DNA from 2 places in the Cryobacterium sp. TMB1-7 genome. Region 2 is predicted to be linked to the other one. Evidence: predicted binding sites of a transcription regulator. Region 2 holds the regulator's gene; the other holds the start of a gene.
The links. Region 2 encodes HspR, which represses chaperone genes until heat shock. Its sites were predicted from a motif close to AAGTTGAGTCNNNNNGACTCAACTT; they were not measured.
Positions count from the first base shown of each region.

Region 1: E3O60_RS09945 (ATP-dependent Clp protease ATP-binding subunit) is a predicted target of HspR. The motif match lies at 7,567-7,591, and genes of this name have one in related genera.

Region 1 covers NZ_SOFZ01000022.1:215,196-224,542, forward strand. The annotation lists gene E3O60_RS09930 (TetR/AcrR family transcriptional regulator) at 1-120, shown strand, start outside; gene E3O60_RS09935 (UvrD-helicase domain-containing protein) at 272-2,512, opposite strand; gene E3O60_RS09940 (glutamine synthetase III) at 2,713-4,887, shown strand; gene E3O60_RS09945 (ATP-dependent Clp protease ATP-binding subunit) at 4,964-7,528, opposite strand; gene E3O60_RS09950 (hypothetical protein) at 7,720-8,328, opposite strand; gene E3O60_RS09955 (carboxymuconolactone decarboxylase family protein) at 8,385-8,702, opposite strand; gene E3O60_RS09960 (ATP-binding cassette domain-containing protein) at 8,902-9,347, opposite strand, start outside.
Region 2 covers NZ_SOFZ01000023.1:22,644-31,990, reverse strand. The annotation lists gene E3O60_RS10420 (carbohydrate kinase) at 1-512, shown strand, start outside; gene E3O60_RS10415 (hypothetical protein) at 655-1,614, shown strand; gene E3O60_RS10410 (aldo/keto reductase) at 1,708-2,679, shown strand; gene E3O60_RS10405 (NAD-dependent epimerase/dehydratase family protein) at 2,676-3,677, shown strand; gene E3O60_RS10400 (aldo/keto reductase) at 3,706-4,590, shown strand; gene E3O60_RS10395 (putative quinol monooxygenase) at 4,587-4,889, shown strand; gene E3O60_RS10390 (LysR family transcriptional regulator) at 4,906-5,829, opposite strand; gene E3O60_RS10385 (heat shock protein transcriptional repressor HspR) at 5,880-6,293, opposite strand; gene E3O60_RS10380 (DnaJ C-terminal domain-containing protein) at 6,302-7,309, opposite strand; gene E3O60_RS10375 (nucleotide exchange factor GrpE) at 7,302-7,934, opposite strand; gene dnaK (molecular chaperone DnaK) at 7,934-9,347, opposite strand, start outside.

The sequences.
Region 1 (9,347 bases), on a different contig from region 2:
GCGGCCACAGTCGTGGCGCTCATTCAGGGCGCCTCCATCCAGGCGATCCGCAACTCGGCCTTGATCAATTCCGAAGCGCTGCTCGCGACCATCAGGGCCTTGCGGCCGCGCGCCGCCTGACAAGCCGTCCTGAGGAGGCCGGCGCCGAGGCAGGCAGAGCGACCCGAGACAGGTCTCCCCCGACGTGCCTCAAAAACCCCTTCTGCACGCGTGAAGGGGACTAGTGCCCGGAGTGGGCGACGTCGGTGCGGCGAGGCAGCGCAGCCGGACGCTAGGGCAGGTCGCTCAGCCCGGCGGGCAGCGGACCGTCGCTCACGAGGTACAGGCGCTGGGTCGCGCGGGTCATGGCCACGTAGAGTGCTCCGGCTCCGCGTTCGGACGCCGCCACGATGGCGGTGGGGTCGACGACGATCACGGCGTCGAATTCGAGACCCTTGGAGTCGTGCGGGGTGAGCAACGCCACATCCCGCAGCAGACCGAGCGCCCCGCGGCCGACGATGTCGCCGAACTCGGCGTCGAGAGCCTCTGCGAGGGCATCGATGTGCTCCTCCACCACGATCACCGCGACAGTGCCGCCCACGCCCAGGGTGCGCTCCCGCCGCAGGGCGTCCAGGGCGTCCGTCACGATAACGACCGGCCAGTCGCTGGCGCGCACCGTGCGTGACGCCGTGATCGGCAGGCCGTGCGCCACCGCCATCTTCTCGGCGGCCTCGGCGATCTGGCTGGGGGTGCGGTAGTTCACCGTCAGCTCCTCCAGGCGCCACCTGTCGGCTTCGAACGAGGCCTCGAGCACGGGTGCGAGGGCCTCCCGCCAGCTGTCCGCCGCGGCGGCCGCGGCGGCCTGGGCGATGTCGCCGACGATGGTGAACGAGCGGCGCGGGCCGCGGCGCATGAGCAGCCGCCACTGCATGGGCGAGAGCTCCTGCGCCTCATCCACGATCACGTGCCCGTAGGTCCAGCTGCGATCCAGCGCCGCCCGTTCGGCCGTGGTGGCGCGGTCGCCGAGTTCGGCGAAGTTGTCGGCGAGGGCCTTCGCATTCACGAGTCCCTTGACGTCCATGTTCTTGATCGCCAGCTCGGCGTTCTCAATGTCGCGCTTGCGCTGTTCCTTGGCCTCACGCTTCTGGGCCGCGTCGACGGCGCTGTACTCGCCGAGGTGCTCGGCCGCCTCATCGAGCAGCGGGATGTCGGCGATGGTGAACTCGGCGTCACGCGGTCGGTGGAGCAGCGCGCGCTGCGCGGCCCGCCAGCGCGGCGTGAGCTCTTCCAGCCACTGCGGCCGGGCGTAGAGGTCTTGCACAAGCTTCTGCGGGGTGAGTGGCAGCCATGCGGTGTTCAGCGCCACCCGTACATCGTCGGCCAGCCGGAGGTCTTCGCGCAGCATCGGAAGGTCGGTGTCGTCCATCGACCGGCCCTGGCGCTGGAGCTGCTCGAGCCACTCGCGGGCCAGCGCGTTCAGGGCGTGCTTGACGAAGACGACGCGGGCCTCGTTGTGCGGCTTCCCGCCGGAGCGGGCGCGGTGGATGGCTGCCTCGATCAGCTGGGGCTTGAGCACCAGGGTGTCGCCGTTCACGAGCAGCTTTTGGGCGGCGGCCGGCACCTTCTGCCTGCTCTTCACGGCCCGAGCGATCAGGTCGGCCATGAACGTCTGGCCCTTGAGCGCGGCGACGGCGGGCGCGTCCTCGTGGCCGGCCTCGACGCCGGGGAACAGCTGGCCCACCGAGGCGAGCACCACCCCGGTCTCTCCGAGTGACGGCAGCACCGCCTCGATGTACTGCAGGAACGACGTGGACGGTCCGACGATGAGCACACCGGCGTTCTGCAGCCTGTCGCGGTGCGTGTAGAGCAGGTAGGCGGCGCGGTGCAGCGCCACGGCGGTCTTGCCGGTGCCGGGGCCGCCCTGCACGACAAGCACACCGTTCAGCTCCGAGCGGATGATGCGGTCCTGTTCGGCCTGGATCGTCGAGACGATGTCGGACATGTGCCCGGTGCGCTGGGCGGTCAGCGCCGAGAGCAGCGCCCCCTCGCCCTGATGCAGGTTGGCGGTGTCGCCCTCCAGCAGCGCCGCATCCAGAATCTCGTCTTCGATGCGGATGATGCGCCGGCCGTTGGAGAGCAGGTGCCGGCGGGAGCGGGCACCGAGCGGCGTCGCGGCGGTGGCCTGATAAAAGGCGCTGGCCTGCGGTACCCGCCAGTCGAGCAGGATCGGCTGCAGGTTCTCGTCGCGGAGGCCCACCCGGCCGATGTACCTGTAGACGGGTGCGCCGTCCTCCTCCGGGGCAGTCTCCAGCCGGCCGAAGGCCAGGCGGTCGTCCACCTCGCGCAACTGCACGATGCGGTCCTCGTAGGTGCGGGCAAAGGTGTCGCGCTCGGACCGGGACTGGTGGTTACCACCGACGTCGAGAATCCGCACGGCCTTCAGCTGGGCCTCGGCCTCCCGCTGCAGCGCGTCGAGGCGCGCGTACAGCGTGGCGACATAGTCCTGTTCGCGCGCGAGCTCCGTATCAACCACTCAAACACCCCTCAAATCAAACGACCAGTTTAGCCGCTGACGATGCTGCTGGGTTTCGACCCCCAACCGGGAGCACCGGCAGAGCGAATCCGTCACGCGGCCGAAATGTCCCCGGCATACACGCTCCCTAGGTTTGGGCTACCGGATTCCGCACCCCGTCGCGGACAGAGCCCGAATAGACCCGAATAGAGGGGTAAACCATGAGTGGAAATGCCATGCGCCTGCAGGCGATCAGGGATGTCGAGGCCTATGTGCCCCCGGCCGTCAGCTTCACCGACGCCGAAACCCCTGGCCAGATCTTCGGTGAGAACGTGTTCAGCAGCGTCGTCATGCAGAAGCGCTTGCCCAAGCTCGTCTACAAGTCGGTCATGGCCACCATCGAGCACGGTGCGATGCTGGATCCCCTGGTCGCCGACGCCGTCGCCTCCGCCATGAAGGACTGGGCGATGGAAAAGGGCGCATCGCACTACGCGCACGTGTTCTACCCGCTCACCGGCCTCACCGCCGAAAAGCACGACAGCTTCCTCGAACCCGTCGGCGACGGCACCGCGCTGGCCGAGTTCGCCGGCAAGACCCTCGTGCAGGGCGAGCCCGACGCCTCCAGTTTCCCCAACGGCGGCCTGCGCAACACCTTCGAGGCCCGCGGCTACACCGGATGGGACGTCACCAGCCCCGCCTACGTTCTGGAGAACCCGAACGGCAACACCCTGTGCATCCCCACGGTTTTCGTCTCGATGACCGGCGAAGCCCTCGACCACAAGACGCCGCTGCTGCGCTCGCAACAGGCGATGGGCGAACACGCCGAGCGTATCCTGCGCCTGTTCGGCCACGTCAAGCCGGCCAAGGTCGTCGCGTTCTGCGGCCCTGAGCAGGAGTACTTCCTCGTGGACCGGCACTTCTTCCTGGCCCGCCCCGATCTGCTCAACTCCGGCCGCACCCTGTTCGGCGCCAAGCCGCCCAAGGGCCAGGAATTCGACGACCACTACTTCGGTGCCATCCCCGAGCGGGTGCTCGGTTTCATGATGGACACCGAGCGGGAGCTGTTCAAGCTCGGCATCCCCGCCAAGACCCGGCACAACGAAGTCGCGCCCGGCCAGTTCGAGATCGCGCCGATGTTCGAACGCGGCAACATCGCCGCAGACCACCAGCAGCTGCTGATGACCACGTTCAAGACCATCGCCAAGAAACACGGCATGGAGTGCCTCTTCCACGAGAAGCCCTTCCAGGGAGTCAACGGCTCAGGCAAGCACGTCAACTTCTCGCTGGGCAACAACCAACTCGGCAGCCTGCTCGTCCCCGGCGACAACCCGCACGACAACGCCCAGTTCCTGGTTTTCTGCGCCGCGGTCATCCGTGCCGTGCACAAGTACGCCGGTCTGCTGCGGGTCTCCGTCGCCTCGGCGACCAACGACCACCGTCTGGGCGCCAACGAGGCCCCGCCGGCGATCATCTCGATCTTCCTCGGCGACCAGCTGGCGGATGTCTTCGAGCAGATCGCCAAGGGTCCCGCGACCTCCTCAAAGGACAAGGGCACCATGATCATCGGCGTCGACACGCTGCCCCAGCTGCCGACCGATCCCGGCGACCGCAACCGCACCAGCCCGTTCGCCTTCACCGGCAACCGGTTCGAGTTCCGCGCGCCGGGCTCGATGCAGACCGTGAGCGGCCCGATGGTGACGATCAACACGATCATGGCGGAGTCGCTGGACTACATCGCCACCGACCTTGAGGCGGCCGTCGCGGCCGGCACCGACTTCGACACCGCCGTGCAAGCCCTGCTGACCCAGATCATCACCGAGCACGGCGCCATCGTGTTCAACGGCGACGGCTACGCGGACTCCTGGCCCATCGAGGCCGAAAAGCGGGGGTTGGCGAACCTACGGACGACGCTGGACGCCCTGCCGGAGCTGATCACCGAGTCCGCCCTGGAGCTGTTCGAGAAGTACCGGGTGTTCAACCACCGGGAGATGCACAGCCGCTATGAGATCGGTCTGGAGCAGTACGCGCTCACCATCGGTGTTGAGGCCCGCCTCACCCTCGAGATCGGCTCGACGCAGATCCTGCCGGCCGCGATGCGGCACCAGACCGAGGTGGCACTCAACATCGGCGCCGTCAAGGCCGCCGGCGGGGATGCCGACATAGCCGCCCTGTTGGAAGTGAGCGCTCCGATCGCCAAGCTGCGCACCGCCCTGGCCGTGCTCAAGGACGTCCTGGCTGCCGAGTCCGGCAGCGCGCTGGCCGAGGCAGAGCACGCCAGGGATGACCTGCTGCCGGCCATGAGCGCCGTGCGCGCGGCGGCCGACGTGCTGGAGGGCATCGTGGCCGATGACCTGTGGCCGCTGCCGACCTACCAGGAGATGCTCTTCATTCTGTAGCTTCCACGAACAGGCCGAACGCAGAAACGCCCCGGCCGGACCCGTCAAGGTCCGGTCGGGGCGTTCTCATCCGCGGCTACGCCGCCAGCGGCATCCGTGCCGGTTCGGACGCCACGTGCAGGGCACCATCGGCCACGGTGACGGCCACCACTCCCGCGACGCCGAGCTCTGAAGCCACCAGCAGGTCGGCGATTCTGTCGTCGAGCTGACGCTGGATGACCCTGCGGAGCGGCCGCGCGCCGTACTCGGGCTCGTAGCCGTTCTCGGCAATCCAGTCCACGGCCGCGTCGCTCACGGTGAGCGCGTGTCCCTGGGCGTGCAGCCTGGCCTCGGTCTGGTTCAGCAACAGCCGCACAATCTGGCGGAGCTGGGGCTGATCGAGCTTCCGGAACAGCACGACCTCGTCGATGCGGTTGAGGAACTCGGGCCGCATGGCCTCACGGAGCTTGGCCATCACCCGGTCCCGCAGGGCCTTCTCCGACCCGAAGCCGTTGTGCGCTCCGTCGAGGTCGGCGGTGAAGCCGAGCGCGCCGCTGCGGCTGGCGAGCACCTCGGAGCCGATGTTGGACGTCATGATGATCACGGTGTTGCGGAAGTCCACAGTGCGGCCCTGGCCGTCAGTGAGGCGGCCGTCGTCGAGCACCTGCAGGAGCAGGTTGAAGACGTCGGGGTGCGCCTTCTCGATCTCGTCCAGCAGCACCACCGAGTAGGGGTTCCGCCGCACGTGTTCGGTCAGCTGGCCGGCCTCGTCGTAGCCGACGTACCCCGGAGGAGCACCGACCAGGCGGCTCACGGTGTGACGTTCACCGAACTCGCTCATGTCGAAGCGCAGCATCGCCTTCTCGTCACCGAACAGTGACTCGGCCAACGATTTGGCGAGCTCGGTCTTGCCCACCCCGGTGGGGCCGAGGAACAGGAAGCTGCCGACAGGCCGGGAGGCATCGCCCATTCCGGTGCGGTTGCGCCGTACGGCCTTGGCGATCACGGTCACCGCGTCCTCCTGCCCGATGACCCGCTGGTGCAGGTCGTGCTCGAGCGTGGCGAGGCGTTCGCGGTCGCCCGCGGTGAGGCGGCTGGCCGGGATGCCGGTGGCGCGGGCGATGATCGCGGCGATCTCGGCCTCGTCGACCACGGCGGACGGTGCCGGCTGTGACGCATCCTGGGCGGCCTCGGCCGCGGTGATCTGCTCCGCCAGCTGCTCGGTCTCGTCCCGCAGGCGGGACGCCTCCTCGTAGGCCTCGGCGGCGACCGCGATGGTCTTGGCCGTTTCGAGGCCGGCCCGCTGTTCGCGCAGGCCTTCGATGTCGACCCTCGAGCCGAGCGCTAGACGCGCTCGGGCGCCGGCCTGGTCGATCAGGTCGATGGCCTTGTCGGGCAGGAACCGGTCTGGAACGTACCTGGCGCTCATTTCGACGGCCGCGCGGATCGCGGCATCCGTGTAACGCACCGAGTGGTGCTCGGCGTAGCGGCCCTGCAGGCCGGCGAGGATCTGCACCGCGTCGTCGATGCTGGGCTCATTCACCCGCACGGGCTGGAAGCGCCGTTCGAGGGCGGGGTCCTTCTCGACCTTGCGGTATTCGTTGAGGGTGGTGGCGCCCACGACGTGCAGCTCACCGCGCGCCAGGCGCGGCTTGAGGATGTTGCCGGCGTCCATTCCGCCCTCGCCGGCGCCGCCGGCACCGACCACGGTGTGCAGCTCGTCGATGAAGACGATGATCTGATCGCTGCGCTCGCTGATCTCGTCCATGGTCTTGGTCAGGCGTTCTTCGAAGTCGCCGCGGTAGCGGGTGCCGGCGAGCATGGCGGGCAGGTCGAGCGCGATGACGCGCTTGCTGCGCAGCTGTTCGGGCACCAGGCCGTCGACGATGGCCTGGGCCAGGCCCTCGACCACGGCGGTCTTGCCCACGCCGGCTTCGCCGATCAGCACCGGGTTGTTCTTGGTGCGGCGGGAGAGGATCTCAACGGTCTGTTCGATCTCGTCGCTGCGGCCGATCACCGGGTCGAGCTTGCCGGAGCGGGCACGCTCGGTGAGGTCGATGCCGTAGGTGTCGAGCATCGGGGTGTCTGAGGCGCTGTCGGCGGCCGAGCTGCCGGCCTGGGCCTCGTCGTCCTCGGCCTGCTGGGCGCCGGCCTGCAGTGACTCGGCCGTGACGCCGGACTCTGCGAGCACGCGGGCGGCGGGTGAGTCCTGGTTCACCACGAAGGCGAAGAACAGGTGCTCCGGGTCGATGTAGGTGGAGCCGAAGGCGCGGGCCACCTGGTGAGCATCCAGCAGGGCGCGCTGTGCCGAGGGCGTCAGACCGGGCGCGGACTGGGACTCACGGTCGCCGGACTCCGGCAGGCGTTGGTCGGCGGCGGCCGCGATGGCGGCGGGGTCACCACCGGCACGGCGGATGGCCGAGGCGGCGGGTTCCTGTTCGACCATCACCCGCAGCAGGTGCAGGGCGTCAACGTGGGCGTGACCGTGGGAGACGGCGAACTGGGCCGCCTGCACGAGGATCTCGTGGGTGCGGCGGCTGAGGAGCCGGGTGATCTCGATGGGGCGGCCGGACTGCGCGGCGCGCTGGCCCTGCAGGTAGCGGGCCAGGAACTCGTCGAACGAACCGTTGTCGGAACCGGTCGGGCCGAAGTATGTAGGCAAGGAAACCTCCTGGGAATCTGAACGAGGAGGAAACCCAAAACTTGAGTGACCTCGACTCAAGTCAACGTTTGGGCGCGCGTTTCATTCCCGCGGCATCCTGAGATTTCCCTGAATCCGCGCTCGCAATGCGTCCGGCGGACGCCGAAGTCACTGCCACCGGGCGCACGACACACGGGCCGGGTCACCGGGTTTCAGGAGGTGAGGTCGGCGCACTCGGGTGCAGCTCGGAAGGCCTGGCCGAGGGTGCTGGAGGTGTCCTGGGTTGCCGTGGTGATGGTCTGAGCGGCGGCACCCACGTCGGAGAGCACTGTACCGGTGTCACCGACGAGCGTCGCCAGCGCATCGACCAGGGTGGCCCCGCTGGTGCCCTCCACCGCACTGGCGCTCGCCCGCAAGGTCGTGAACGACTGATCGACGGTGTCGATCGACTCCTGCACGGCCAGGAGCTCCGGGTCGTCGCCGAGATTCTCCGGGGGTGACTTCACAGTGTCGACCAGGGCGCTCACCGAGGCCGACACGGTATCCATCTGGTTGGACACCGCGGTACCCACCGAATCGCCCCCGGTGACCGCCGCCGTCGCCAGCCCCTGAACGTCGGTCTGCACGGTCGATACGTCGCTGCAGACCGTGCCCGCCCAGGTGATCTGTGCATCTGTCGGAGGTGACGCCGTCTGACCGGGTGACGGGGTGGCCGTTGCGGCCGATGGCGACGAACTGCTCGGTGTCGGATCGGTGCCGTCGGCGGGCGCGCATCCGGCAAGGAGCACCAGCAGGGCCATGAAGACGATGGGCTTTCTCACTGGGGGTGCTCCTCACTGGATCTGCCGCACGACGCGGCTGCGGTGGACTCTGGGCGTTACTGGGTGTCGCCCTCGGAGTCGAGTTGGATCGCGAGGTCGAAGGCCTCGACGATCTTGCGAGCCGATGACAGCAACCGTGGCGTGCCCACGATCGGGGCAACGGCGATGAGAACGTCCTCGATGTCGTCGGCGGTCAGCCCGACCTCCGCTGCCGGTCCGACGTGCATGAGGTACGAACCGACCGGTGCATCCACGGCCACCAGGGCCGCGATCCGGGCGATCATCAGCGTGCGCGGATCGAGGTCGGTGCGGGCCAGCGAGACAGCGTTGATCTCGGCCGCCGCATCCAGCACCGGGGTTGTTCCTGTGGCCATGGGTATCGCTCCATTTCCAGGGTTGGGCCCTGTTGGTGTTCGCGTTTTCCGGATTCTTCGGTGTTCGACGGGCGCACCACGACGGCACGCCGGTCTCACGCCGCAGACGGTAGCAACCAATCCGCGTCCCGCCGATAGCGCCGTTCCGGAATCGTCCGAAACGGATGAGGCGTGCCCGACCCCGCGCTGGCCTGGCGGATCAGTCCCGCTCGAGCTCCCGGGCCAGGGACTCCAGTTCGGCCCCGCCGGCCATCAGCCGGGTCAGCTCGTCGATGGTGATGCCTCTCCGGTCGAACTCGCCCAGGCTGGCCCCGCGGTTGAGCACCAGGAACCTGTCCCCCACCGGGTACGCGTGGTGCGGGTTGTGGGTGACGAACACCACGCCGAGGCCGTGGTCCCTGGCTTGCGCCACGTAGCGCAGCACCACCCCGGCCTGCTTGACGCCCAACGCCGAGGTGGGCTCGTCGAGGATGACGACCCTGGCACCGAAGTAAATGGCCCTGGCGATGGCGACGGATTGCCGTTCGCCGCCGGACAGGGTGCCGATGGGCTGGTCCACGTCACGCAGGTCGATGCCCATCCGGCCCAGCTGCGCGAGCGTGATCGCGCGCATCTCGGCAACCTGGAGGCGGGAGAACGGGCCGA
Region 2 (9,347 bases):
TGACCGCGTTCACCGGCGCCCCGGCCGGCACCCTGCTCAGCTACGACCCCAATGTGCGGCCCGGCATCATGGGCAGCCGTGACGACGTGGTGCGGGCCGTCGAAGAGCTCTCCCGGGCCGCGCACGTGGTGAAAATGAGCGACGAGGATGCCGCGTGGCTCTATCCGGGGCGGAGCCTGGACCAGATTGCCCGGGAATACGTGGCGGCCGGGGTGGCCCTGTTCGCCATCACCCGAGGCGGCGACGGCGCCCTGCTGCGGGCCGGCGGGGCCACGGCCGAGCTGGCCGCGCATCCGGTGACCGTGGTCGATACCATCGGCGCCGGTGACTCGTTCATGTCGGGGCTGCTCTACGCGATCCTCGTGAACGATGCCACCGAGGCCATCCTGCAGAACACCCTCGGCGCCGCCGACCTCGGTCGCCTGGGCCAGACCGCCCTGGTGAGCGCGGCGATCACGGTGTCGCGTGCGGGCGCCAACCCGCCCACGGTGGCGGAGCTGTTCGCGCGCTGACCCGCCCCTTCCACCGCACCGATGCAGACAGCGTGGGGCAAGTCAATCCCCTTGAACGCTGCAGCGACCCTGGCTTTACTGTGCCTACGTTGTCCCCATTGAGTGGGTCTCTGGCAACGGGTAACAGGAAGTTTGGTGCGACATGGCGGTCACAACAACCGATACGGCAGTGCAAGTCTCGGTAGAACTCACTCCCACGGATGGAGTGGTGATCGAGGGTAATTCGCTGGGGGTCACCATACGCATCACCGCGCTCCGGCCGGCGTTGATCGAGCACGCCGAGCTGACTCTGATCCGCAAGGTCAACTACACCTACGGCCGCGGCAACATCTACGGCGGCGTGTTCCCCGCCCGCGAACGCACCACCGAGCTGCTCACCACGGTCACGGTGCAAGCGCCGGGTGCAATCCCGGCCGGCCAGACCCGGGTGTTGTCGGGCAGCCTGAGCATTCCCACCGACGGCCCGGCCTCGGTGCGGGGAGACCTGATCGACGTGGGCTGGTCTGTGCGTTGCGTCCTGCATGCCGCCGGTGGTCAGATCATCAAGCGGGAACGACTGATCGACGTGCAGTCCTGGGGCCAGACCAGCGCCACCGACATCGGCCATCCGCCGGTCGGCGAACACCTCGGACAGGTCGCCCTGGAGTTCATCGCGTTGTCCTCCCGGGTGCTGGAACCCGGCACCCCGCTCACGGGCGTCCTGCGGGTGCGTCCCCGCGACGAGATCTCGACCCGGGGCGTGCGCGTGCAGCTGGTGCGCTGCGAGGAGGTCTGGGGCGGACCCGGCCAGGTCGCCGACCCCGACGCCAGCGAGTCCGAGGGCTACCGGCACGCCGAAGCCGTGACGGCCGCCGTCGTGGTGGGCCCCGCCGGGATGCTCACCCCCGGCACGGTGGTCGATCTGCCGTTCACGGTCGAAACACCCGCGGGCCTGCCGGCACCGTCGTTGTCCATCGGCAACCTGCACGTGCGCTGGGAAATCCGGGCCGTCGTCGACCTGCCCCTGCGCCTGGACCCGCGGCTCTCGCTCGACCTGCTCGCCGTCACGGCCAGCCGGCAACCGAGTGATTCCGGCCGCCCCGGGGCCCTCGACACCGACTGAGCACCGGTCTCACCAGGATTGAGAAGGCGGAGTGCTGGATCGCATCCGGTTCTCCTGTTGGACAGTGGGCTCCGAGCGGAGCAGCCTGAGGGTATGGAATACACACACCTCGGTCGTTCCGGCCTGTCCGTTTCGCGCCTGTGCCTCGGCACCATGAACTTCGGGCCCGAGACCGACGAGCCCACCTCGTTCGGCATCATGGACGCTGCCAGGGCGGCGGGCATCAACTTCTTCGACACCGCCAACGTCTACGGCTCCAAGCAGGGCCGGGGCGCCACCGAGAGCATCCTGGGCCGCTGGTTCGCGCAGGGCGGCGAGCGGCGCGAGGACACCGTGCTGGCCACCAAGGTCTACGGCACCATGTCCGACCGGCCCAATGACGGCAAGCTGTCGGCGCTCAACATCCGCCGCTCACTCGATGAGAGCCTGAAGCGCCTGCAGACCGACCACATCGACCTGTTCCAGTTTCACCACGTGGACCGTGACACCCCGTGGGATGAGATCTGGCAGGCCATGGAAACCGCCGTCGCGCAGGGCAAGGTCCTCTACGCCGGCAGCAGCAACTTCGCCGGTTGGCACATCGCCACCGCGCAGGCCGAGGCCCGCAAGCGCAACTTCAGCGGGCTGGTGAGCGAGCAGTCGCTGTACAACCTGCTCAAGCGCGACATCGAACGAGAGGTCATCCCCGCCGCCCAGGCCAACGGGATGGGAATCCTGCCCTGGTCGCCGCTGGACGGCGGCCTGCTCGGCGGTGTGCTGCGCAAGGAGCGCGACGGCAGCCGCCGGGTCTCCGGGGCCAACGCCGACAAGCTCGAGAAGAACCGCGCGGCCATCGGTGCGTACGAGGACTTCGCCGCCGAACTCGGCACCGAGCCCGGCGACCTGGGCCTGGCCTGGCTGATGCACCAGAGCGCGGTGACCGCACCGATCATCGGTCCGCGCACCATGGAGCAGCTCGAGGCCGGCCTGCGCGCCGTTGACCTGAAGCTCGACCAGGCCGCGCTCCAGCGCCTAGACGAGATCTTTCCCGGCTACCGCACCGCGCCGGAAGACTACGCCTGGTGAGCGCCGGACTCAGTGTTCTCTTCATCGGCGGCACCGGGGTGATCAGCACGGCCGCGGCCGAGCTGGCCGTGGCTCGTGGCCACCGGCTGACCGTGCTCAATCGCGGCCAGTCCGCCCTGCGCAGCGTTCCCGACGCGGCTGAGGTGCTCACCGTGGACGTGCGGGACGCGGCCGCGGTTGCGGCGGCGCTCGGTGAGCGTCGTTTCGACGTGGTGGTGGACTTCGTGGCGTTCACCCCGGAGCACGTGCGCGCCGACATCGCCCAGTTCGCCGGCCGCTGCGGGCAGTACATCTTCATCAGTTCGGCCTCGGCGTACCAGAAGCCGCCGGCCGCCCTGCCGGTGCGGGAGTCCACTCCCCTGCACAACCCGTTCTGGGCGTACTCCCGCGACAAGGCCGCCTGCGAAGATGTGCTCATGGCGGCGCACCGGGAGCAGGGCTTCCCGGTCACCATCATCCGCCCGTCGCACACCTACGACCGAACCCAGATCGCGCTGCTCGGCGGGTGGACCGACATCCACCGGATGCGCACCGGTCAGCCGGTGGTGGTCCACGGCGACGGCACGTCGCTCTGGACCCTCACCCACAGCACCGACTTCGCCAAGGCGCTCGTGGGCCTGTTCGGCCGGTCGCAGGCCGTGGGCGACAGCTTCACCATCACCTCGAACGAGTACCTCCCCTGGGACGCCATCTACGCCGAGTATGCCCGCGCCGCCGGCGCCCCGGCGCCGCAGATCGTGCACGTGGCGAGTGACACCATGGCGGCGGCCAACCCCGAGTGGAGTGGTCCGTTGCTGGGCGACCGGTCTCACTCGGTGATCTTCGACAACAGCAAGGTCACCGCACTCGTGCCCGACTTCGTGTGCACCACCCCGGTCGCGCTCGGCTTCCGCGAGGCGATCGCCTGGTACGACGCGCATCCCGACCAGCAGGTGGTGGATGCGGCGCTGAACGCCACCCTCGACGGGCTCGTCACCGCGCACTCCACTCTTTCCTGATCATCCGCAGCACTCGATTGGACACCCTATGAAGACCCGACTCATCGGCGACCGTCCCGTCAGCTCCATCGGCCTGGGCGGCATGCCCATGTCGATCGAGGGCCGACCCGACGAAGCCCGCTCCATCGCCACCATCCACGCCGCCCTCGAGGAGGGCGTGACCCTGTTCGACACCGCGGATGCGTACCACCTGCACGCCGACGAGGTGGGCCACAACGAGTCGCTCATCGCAAAGGCCATCGCCTTGTGGGGCGGCGACTCGTCGCGGGTGATCGTGGCCACCAAGGGCGGGCACCTGCGGCCCGGCGACGGCACCTGGTACGTCGACGGCCGACCCGAGTACCTCAAGCAGGCCGCCGAAGCCTCGCTCAAGCGCCTCGGCGGCGACGCGATCGACCTGTACCACCACCACCGGCCCGACCCCGCGGTGCCGTACGCCGACTCGATCGGCGCCATCCGGGACCTGCTCGACGCCGGCACCATCCGCCTGGCCGGTATCTCCAACGCCAACCCGGCGCAGATCCGCGAGGCCCACGACATCCTCGGCGGCCGGCTCGCCAGCGTGCAGAACCAGTACTCGCCCGCGTTCCTCAGCAGCCGGCCCGAGCTCGACCTCTGCACCGAGCTCGGCGTCGCGTTCCTGTCCTGGAGCCCGCTGGGCGGCATCAAGTCCGCCGCCGACCTGGGCACAGCCTTCGCGCCGTTCCAGCGGGTGGCGGATGCCCACGGCGTGAGCCCGCAGGTCGTCACGCTGGCCTGGCACCTGGCCGCGTCGCCCCGGGTGATTCCCATCCCCGGTGCGAGCCGACCCGAGAGCATCCGTGACTCGGTCCGCGCAGCCGACCTGACCCTGTCAGACGAGGAACTCGCCACCCTGTCGGCCGCTCTGAACGACGCCGCGGTGACGGCATGACCGCCATCGTGCACCTCGACCTGCGCCTCGACCCGGCCGCGCTCGAGACCGTCCCGGCCCTGCTGAACGAAGTCCTCACCGCGACCCGCGCCTGGCCGGGCAACGAGGGACTCGAGGTCATCGTCGACGACGCCGACCCCGCCCACGTGATCGTCGTCGAGCACTGGGCCACCGCCGCCGACCACGACGCCTACGCCGCCTGGCGCACCACGCCGGAGGGTGTCAGTCGTCTGGGTGAGGTTCTCGCTGCCCCGCCGGTGAAGACGGTCTTCTCCGGCCGGATCCCGCTGGCCCTCTAGCCGGTCAGCCGGTCGGTCAGGCCGCCGAGCCGACAGCGTCGACGGGCTCGAGGGCGGCGGCCGCGGCGGCGACGTCTTCGAGCAGCTGCTCGAGGAACGCCGACGCGGCCGGGCTGGGCTCGTCGGCGACCGCCACGGCCACCGCCCACTCGGGCACGGTCGCCGGCAGCGGCACCGCAACGAGGTCGTCGGGCCGCTTCAGCGCGAAGCTGGTGGGCACAATGGCCACGCCCAGGTTGTAGCCCACCAGTTCGAGCAGCGGATGCACGTCGTTGACCTCCATCGCCGCCCGGTACTCGAAGCCGGCGGCGGCGAACGCCCGCCGGGCGAGCATGTGCGCGCCCCAGCCGGCCTGGAAGCCGATCAGCGGTTCGGTGCGCAGGGTCTCCAGGTCGGCCTCGGCCAGAGCCGCGACGGGGTGGTCCGGGTGGCAGAGCACCACCATCTTCTGACTGCTCAACCGGTGCAGCCGCACTCCGGGCGGGGTGTCCCCCGTCACCACGACCAGCGCCACATCGGTGGTGCCACTGGCCACCCCCTCGATCAGCTCCACGGAACCCAGCTGGCGCAGGCGCACCTCCACCCCCTGGTTCGCGGTGCGGAAACGGGCGAGCTCGGCGGGCAGGTCCACGGAGCCCAGGCACGGTTCGGCGCCCACGGTAAGGCGTCCGCGCATGAGGCCGCGTACCGCGGCAACGGCGTTCTGGGCCGCTGCGGCGCTGGCCAGGGTGCGAAGCGCATCCGCCAGCAAAGCCTGACCGGCGGCCGTGAGCTCGACCCGGCGGGTGCTGCGGATGAACAACGAGGTGCCCAGCTCGATCTCCAGGGCCCGGATCGACGCGGACAGCCCCGACTGGGAGATGTGCAGCAGCTCGGCTGCCCGGGTGAAGTGACGTTCGTCGGCGACCGTCACGAAGTGTTCAAGCTGACGCAGTTCCATTCAGCAACCCTACAACTCAGTGCGGCAGCACCCAGAGCCTCGACGTCTCGCTACTTGTCGAGGGGGCGCCAGATCACCACTTGGTTCGAGCGGCGGGTGCGGGTGCCGGCGCGCATCGAGATGACGTCACCGGCCGAGCCGGCCGCGAAGACGCGGCGGCCCGGACGGTTGAGCAATTCGTCGGCCAGGGCCGCTTCCAGGTCCCCCACCCGGCTTTCCAGGGCCCGCACGGTGTCTTCCAGCGCGAGGATGCGCCGGATCCCCTCCAGGCTCACACCCTCGGCACCCAGATCCGCGATCTCCCGCAGCCGGGCCACATCGCGCATTGAGTAGCGGCGCGAGCGGCCCGGCGTGCGGCCGGGGCTGACGAGCCCCATCCGGTCGTACTGCCGCAGGGTCTGCGGGTGCATACCCGCCAACTCTGCGGCAGTGCTGATCACGAAGACCCGGGTGTTCTCATCCATGACCGGTGTCAGCCCTTGGCCCTGGCGAGCAGTTCGTCGCGCGGGTTCTCCTTGGGCAGCGCCTCGTTGAACGCGAGCAGCTTCTCCTCGGCGTCCTTCGACAGGTGCGACGGCACGGCCACCTGAACCTCGGCGAGCAGGTCGCCGGTGCCCTTCGGGGTGACCACACCGCGACCCTTGACCCGCAGCACCCGCCCACTGGGGGTGCCGGGCGCCACGCGCAGCTTCACCGGCGGCCCGCCCAGGGTGGGCACCTCGATGGTGGCACCGAGGGCGGCTTCAGCGAAGGTCACCGGCACGTTCACACGCAGGTTGAGTCCGTCACGTTCGAAGACCGGGTGCTTGCGCACGGTGACGGTGAGCACGATGTCACCGTTCTCGCCGCCGTCCGGGCTGGGTTGCCCCTGCCCGCGCAGCTTGATCTTCTGCCCGTCGGCCACGCCGGCGGGAATCTTGACCTTGATCGACCGACCCTCCTGCGTCTGCAGGGTGATCTGGTCGCCGTGGGTGGCCGTGATGAAGTCGACCGTGGTCGACGCGACCACGTCACGCCCCCTGGTCGGCCCGCCCGCGCCTCGGAAACCTCCGGTGGGGGTGCCGAACCGGCCACCACCACCCTGGGCGCCACGGCCGAACATTCCGCCGAGGATGTCGTCGAAGCCGGCCTGCTCGTAGGAGTAGCCCTGCTGTTGACGGGCTCCTCCACCGAACATGCCGCCGAAGACGTCGTCGAAGCCGCCCTGCTGGCCGCCCTGCCCGGGGGCGGTGAAGCGAGCTCCACCGCCCATCGCGCGCACGGCGTCGTACTCCTTGCGCTGTTCGGGGTCACCGATGACCGAGTGGGCCTCGCTGATCTCCTTGAACTTCGCCTCCGCCGCGGGGTTACCCGGGTTGGAGTCGGGGTGGTACTTGCGGGCCAGCTTGCGATATGCCTTCTTCAGGTCGGCCGCGGAGACGTCCTTCGACACCCCGAGAACCTTGTAGAAGTCCTTGTCGAACCAGTCCTGGCTAGCCATCGCTCGGTACCTGCACGACGACCTTGGCCACCCGCAACAGCGAGGACCCGAGGTAGTAGCCGGTCTCGACGACGTCGCCGACGGTTTCCACGTCGATGTCGGGCGTGGGCATCTGGAAGATGGCCTCGTGCACGGTGGGGTCGAACACGTCGCCGACGGTGCCGTACGGCTTGAGGCCGATGCGCTCGGTGCTGGCGCGCAGCTTGGCCGCGATGGTCGCGAAGGCGGTGTCGCCCTCGAGATCGCCGTGCTTCTCGGCCCGGTACAGGTCGTCGAGCACCGGCAGCAGTACCTTGACGACTTCGCCGGTGACGCGCTCGCGCTCGATCTCCCGGTTGGCCTCGGTGCGCTTACGGTAGTTGGCGTACTCCGCGGTGACCCGCTTGAGGTCCGCGAGGTGCTCGCTGGAGGGATCGGATGCCTCGAGGTCGGCCGCGTCCAGGATGTCCTGCACGGTCAGCTCGTCCTCCTCGATGCCCGCGGCGTCAGCCGCGTCGACGAACTCGGCCGGAGCGGCCGCGTCGGAGTCCGGCCCGCCCGCCGCGGGGGCGCCCGATTCGGGCGCTCCCGCAGCAGCAGACTCGTCTTCGGGACGGTTCTCGTCCGGACGGTTGGCGTCGCTCATTACTTCTTCGCTTCGTCCTCGTCGTCGACAACCTCGGCGTCGACAACGTCTTCGTCGGGGTTGCCCGACTCGGCGGTGGGCTCGGCGGTCTCGGACTCGCCGGCCGCGGCATCCGCCTGGCTGGAGGCGTAGATGGCCTCGCCGAGCTTGCCCTGGCTCTCGGTGAGCTTGTCGAACGCGGTCTTCACAGCGTCGTCGTCGTCACCGGCGAGAGCGGACTTGAGGGCGTCGACGTCGGCCTGAACCTCGGTCTTGACCTCTTCGGGCAGCTTCTCGTCGTTCTCCTTGATCAGCTTCTCGATCGAGTAGGCGAGCTGCTCGGCGCCGTTGCGGGTCTCGGCGGCTTCGCGGCGGCGCTTGTCTTCTGCCGCGTGCTCTTCACCCTCGCGAACCATGCGCTCGATGTCTTCCTTGCCCAGCGCGGTGCCGCCGGTGATGGTCATCGACTGCTCCTTGCCGGTGCCCTTGTCCTTGGCGGACACGTGGACGATGCCGTTGGCGTCGAGGTCGAAGGTGACCTCGACCTGCGGGATGCCGCGCGGGGCCGGCGCGATGCCGGTGAGCTCGAAGGTGCCCAGGTTCTTGTTGTCGCGGGTGAACTCGCGCTCGCCCTGGAAGACCTGGATGGCCACGGACGGCTGGTTGTCGTCGGCCGTGGTGAAGGTCTCGCTGCGCTTGGTGGGGATGGCCGTGTTGCGCTCGATGAGGCGCGTCATGATGCCGCCCTTGGTCTCGATGCCGAGGCTCAACGGGGTGACGTCGATGAGCAGAACGTCCTTGCGCTCGCCCTTGAGGACACCGGCCTGCAGTGCGGCGCCGACGGCGACGACCTCGTCGGGGTTGACACCCTTGTTCGGGTCCTTGCCACCGGTCTCGGCCTTGACGAGCTCGTACACGGCGGGCATGCGGGTGGAGCCACCGACGAGAACGACGTGCGCGATGTCCTCGACCTTGACGCCGGCCTCACGGATGACGTCCTGGAAGGGCTTCTTGGTGCGGTCGAGCAGGTCTTCGGTCATCTTCTCGAACTGGGCGCGGGTGAGCGTCTCGTCGAGGTTGGCCGGGCCGTTCTCCGTCAGCGAGAGGTACGGCAGCTGGATGCTGGTGGACATGCTCGAGGAGAGTTCCTTCTTGGCCTGCTCCGCGGCTTCCTTGAGGCGCTGCTTGGCGATCTTGTCCTTGGAGACGTCGACGCCGGTGGAGTCCTTGAAGCGCTTGATCAGGTGATCAACGATGCGCTGGTCCCAGTCGTCGCCGCCGAGGCGGTTGTCACCGGAGGTCGAACGCACCTGGATGGTGCTGAAGTCGTCGTCCTTGCCCACCTCGAGGAGGGAGACGTCGAAGGTTCCGCCACCGAGGTCGAAGACCAGGATGAGCTCGTCTTCCTTGCCACGGTCCAGGCCGTAGGCCAGG